DNA from 2 places in the Amnibacterium endophyticum genome. Region 2 is predicted to be linked to the other one. Evidence: predicted binding sites of a transcription regulator. Region 2 holds the regulator's gene; the other holds the start of a gene.
The links. Region 2 encodes HspR, which represses chaperone genes until heat shock. Its sites were predicted from a motif close to AAGTTGAGTCNNNNNGACTCAACTT; they were not measured.

Region 1 (2,196 bases), on a different contig from region 2:
TGCCCGCGTCCATGCCGCCCTCGCCGCCGCTGCCGGCGCCGATCACGGTGTGCAGCTCGTCCAGGAAGACGATCAGCCGGTCCTTGTGCGCGACGATCTCGTCGACGACCTTGGTGATGCGCTCCTCGAAGTCGCCGCGGTAGCGGGTGCCCGCCACCATCCCGGCGAGGTCGAGCGACACGATCCGCTTGCCGCGGAGCAGCTCGGGCACGTCGTCGGCGACGACGCGCTGCGCGAGGCCCTCGACGATCGCGGTCTTGCCGACACCGGGCTCACCGATCAGCACGGGATTGTTCTTGGTGCGGCGCAGCAGGATCTCGACGGCCTGCTCGACCTCGAGGGAGCGCCCGATCACGGGGTCCAGCTCGCCGGCCGCCGCCTTGGCGGTCAGGTCCACGGCGTACCGGTCGAGGGTCGGCGTGCCGGTCTCGGACTCGGCGGCCTCCTGCGCCTGCTGGCCGGCCTGCGCGATCTGCTGCAGCGACTCCGGCGTCACGCCGTGGGCGGCGAGCAGCTGGCCGGGGACGGCCTGCTGGTTCGCGACCATCGCGAAGAACACGTGCTCGGGGTCGACGTAGGTCGAGCCGAACGCGCGCGCGACCTGCGCCGCCTCGAGCAGCGCGCGCTGCGCCGACGGGGTCAGCCCGGGCTGGCCGTCCGAGCGGGCGGGCCCGCCCTGCGGCAGCCGCTCCTCGATCGCGCGGACGAGGCCGGGGACGTCGATGCCGCCCGCCGTCAGGGCCTGGGAGCCCTGCTCGGCGGTCACGAGGGCGGCGAGCAGGTGCAGCGCGTCGACCTCGGTGTGGCCGTGCTCCATGGCGGAGCGGACGGCGGAGCCCACGGTCTCGTGGGTGCGCCGGCTGAGCAGCCGGCTGATGTCGATGGGCCGCCCCTGCGCGCTGCGCTGCGACGAGAGCATGCGCGCGAGGAACTCGTCGAACGAGTCGTCGCCGGCGGCGGAGTAGCCGAACTGAGCCAAGGGGTCCTCCAGACGTGGAACGTGAGTGCCTGTGACTCATGCAACGCGTAGGAGGGGGAGTTGTTCCCGGATCCGGAAGGAAGTTGAGCCGGACCGACTCAGATCCCCTCGCTCACGGTCGCCTTCCGGACATCCGGGCGCGCTGTGCGGCGCCCGGATGTCCGGAACCCGCCCGCGAGCAGGGGCCGGCGGGGCTCAGCCGGCGTCGAGCAGGCGGAGCGACTCCGCAGCGGCAGGATCGGGCATGAGGCGGCGGAGCAGCTCCGCCCACGAGTCGTCCTGCTGCACGCACTCGCGCACCAGGGCCGCGCCGCGCTCGGGGCTGCCGGCGCCGACGAGGCCGACACCGGCCCAGAACCGCAGCTCGACCTTCTCCGGCGCCGTCTCGAAGGCCCGGAACCAGCGGTCGGCCGCACCCGCCGCGTCACCGGCGGCCGACAGCTGGTCGCCCTCGTCCGCGAGGCGGTACGCGTCGCTGAGCCGCAGCAGGCGGCGCAGCTCGACCAGCGGCTCCGGGCCGTCGTCGACCCGCAGGTCCACGAGCCGCTCCTCGGGCCCACCGGTCGCCGGCACGACGAGGATCGCCGCCGACTGGCGGCCGCGCAGGTCGCCGCCCGCCGCCTCCGCCGCGTCGAGGGTCGCGAGCAGGGCTGCGCCCAGCCCGCCGCCGCGCACCGCCTCGAACGTGTCCTTCATCGCGTGCCACACCGCCGGCGACCGCATGATGTTGGCCTGCACGCTGAAGCCGTCGCCGACCAGGTGCCCGGCGTCGGCCATGCACGATGCGCCCGTGTGCGCCGCGGCCGAGCCGTCCGCGCCGACCACCGCGAACTGGCGGTGGTCGATCAGGTCGTCGCCGGCCCGGAGCTCCGCGACGACCTGGTCGGCCGTGCGCCCGTCGCGCAGCATCGCGAGCCCGCGGGGCTTGACCGCCAGGTTCGGCGCGGCCTGCGTCGCGATCGCGCCCACCCCCGCCTCCGCGGCGATCACCAGGCCGCCGACGTCGAACCAGTGGGACTGCACGGCGACGCCGAGGGAGCCCGTCTCGGGATCGCGGGCGACGATGGAGTAGGTCACCGACCCAGTCTGGCGTGGCGGTGACGAGCTCGTCGCATCGATGGAACGAGGCTGGACGGCGAGCGGCGGCTCGGCTAGGGCGGGGCGGCGCGCGGGTGGTGACGACACGTGGCGGACCCGCCGCGGCGCCTCCGCGACCC
Region 2 (2,196 bases):
CCCGCTTCACGGCGGGCGGCGGGGGCTCGGGCGGCGGCCAGGGGTTCGAGGACGTGTTCGGCGGCCTGTTCGGCCAGGGCGCCCGTCGCGGGCAGCAGACCCGCGGCGGGGGCTTCGAGGACGTCTTCGGAGGGCTGTTCGGCGGCGGGGGCGGCTACGGCCAGCCGTCGGGCGGGTTCCGGGGCTTCGGCGGCCCGACGCCCGGCCGGGACGTGACCGCGACGACCTCCATCGACTTCCTGACCGCGACGCGGGGCGACACCGTCACGCTGTCCGGCGGGGAGGGGCGGCCGATCCAGGTCCGCATCCCGGCCGGCGTGACCGACGGTAAGAAGCTGAAGCTGCGGGGCAAGGGCGAGCCGAGCCCCGACGGCGGCCAGGCGGGCGACCTGGTGCTGACGGTGCGGGTCGACAAGCACCCGGTCTTCGAGCGGGACGGCCTGAACCTGAGGGTGAACGTGCCGGTGACGTTCGCGGAGGCGGCGCTCGGGGCGACGATCGAGGTGCCGACCCTCGGCGGGGACCCGGTGCGGCTGAAGGTCGCGCCCGGCACCTCGAGCGGCCGCGTGCTGCGGGTGAAGGGGCGCGGCGTCACGACGTCGAAGGGCTCCGGCGACCTGCTGGCGCGGATCGAGGTGGCGGTGCCCTCGCACCTGTCGGGTGCGCAGCGGGAGGCGCTCGACGCCTTCGTCGCGGCGGGCACCGGCGAGAACCCCCGCGGCGACCTCCTGGCGAAGGCCCGCGGATGATGCTGCACCGTCGGTCGAGGTGCGGAGCGCAGCTGCGCTCGCACCTCGACCAGCGGACGGGTCGGGGGAGGCGCTGATGGACGCGGACGACCCCGTCTTCCCGATCGCCGCGGCCGCGGAGCTGGCCGGGATGCACCCGCAGACGCTGCGGCAGTACGACCGGCTCGGGCTGGTCGTCCCGCAGCGCACGGCCGGGCGCTCGCGCCGCTACTCGCTGCGCGACGTGGCGCAGCTGCGCGAGGTGCAGCGGCTCTCCGGCGAGGGCGTGTCCCTCGAGGGGATCCGGCGCGTGCTCGACCTCGAGAACGAGGTCGTCGCGCTGCGGGACCGCGTCCGCCGGCTCGAGCAGGCGCTCGCGAACGAGCTGCTGAACCGCCCGGGGAACCGCGTCTTCGCGTCCTCCGCGCAGGGCGACGTCGTGCCGCTGCGCCAGGGCGTGCGGGCGCAGCGCCGCACCGAGCTGGTCGTCTGGCGGCCGCAGGAATAGCACCTGAGCGCCATGCGCTCAACTTCACGAAGACCTGTCCGAGCACGTCGAAGGAGTCCACATGGCGAACATGCGAGGGGCGCAGCCGCCCCAGGAGAAGGCGAAGACCGCGCTCGAGCAGTACGGGATCGACCTGACGGCGATCGCGCGGGCCGGCAAGCTGGACCCGGTGATCGGGCGGGACGCCGAGATCCGACGGGTCAGCCAGGTGCTCACCCGCCGCACGAAGAACAACCCGGTGCTCATCGGCGAGCCCGGCGTCGGCAAGACCGCGGTGGTCGAGGGGCTCGCCCAGCGCATCGTCGCGGGCGACGTCGCCGACAGCCTGAAGGACAAGCGGCTCGTCTCGCTCGACCTCTCGGCGCTCGTGGCCGGCGCGAAGTACCGGGGCGAGTTCGAGGAGCGGTTGAAGGCCGTGCTCGGCGAGATCGACGCCTCCGACGGGCGCATCATCACCTTCATCGACGAGCTGCACACCCTGATGGGCGCGGGCGGCGGCGAGGGCAGCGTGGCGGCCGCGAACATGCTGAAGCCGATGCTGGCGCGCGGCGAGCTGCGGATGATCGGCGCGACGACCCTCAACGAGTACCGCGAGTACATCGAGAAGGACGCCGCGCTCGAGCGGCGCTTCCAGCAGGTCTTCGTGGGTGAGCCGACCGTCGACGACACCGTCGCGATCCTCCGCGGCCTGAAGGAGCGCTACGAGGCGCACCACAAGGTCGCCATCGCGGACTCGGCGCTCGTCGCCTCCGCGGCGCTGTCGAACCGCTACATCACCGCCCGGCAGCTGCCCGACAAGGCCATCGACCTGATCGACGAGGCCGCGAGCCGGCTGCGGATGGAGATCGACAGCGCACCGGTCGAGATCGACGAGCTGCGGCGCTCCGTCGACCGGTTGAAGCTCGAGGAGCTGGCCCTCAAGCGCGAGAAGGACGACGCCTCCCGCGCCCGGCTCGAGCG

Region 1: ACFSBI_RS04200 (ATP-dependent Clp protease ATP-binding subunit) is a predicted target of HspR. The motif match lies at 1,060-1,084, and genes of this name have one in related genera.

The regions. Positions count from the first base shown of each region.
Region 1 covers NZ_JBHUEA010000004.1:95,353-97,548, forward strand. The annotation lists gene ACFSBI_RS04200 (ATP-dependent Clp protease ATP-binding subunit) at 1-919, opposite strand, end outside; gene ACFSBI_RS04205 (DUF1028 domain-containing protein) at 1,175-2,056, opposite strand.
Region 2 covers NZ_JBHUEA010000003.1:145,021-147,216, forward strand. The annotation lists gene ACFSBI_RS03255 (DnaJ C-terminal domain-containing protein) at 1-749, shown strand, start outside; gene ACFSBI_RS03260 (heat shock protein transcriptional repressor HspR) at 826-1,236, shown strand; gene ACFSBI_RS03265 (ATP-dependent Clp protease ATP-binding subunit) at 1,298-2,196, shown strand, end outside.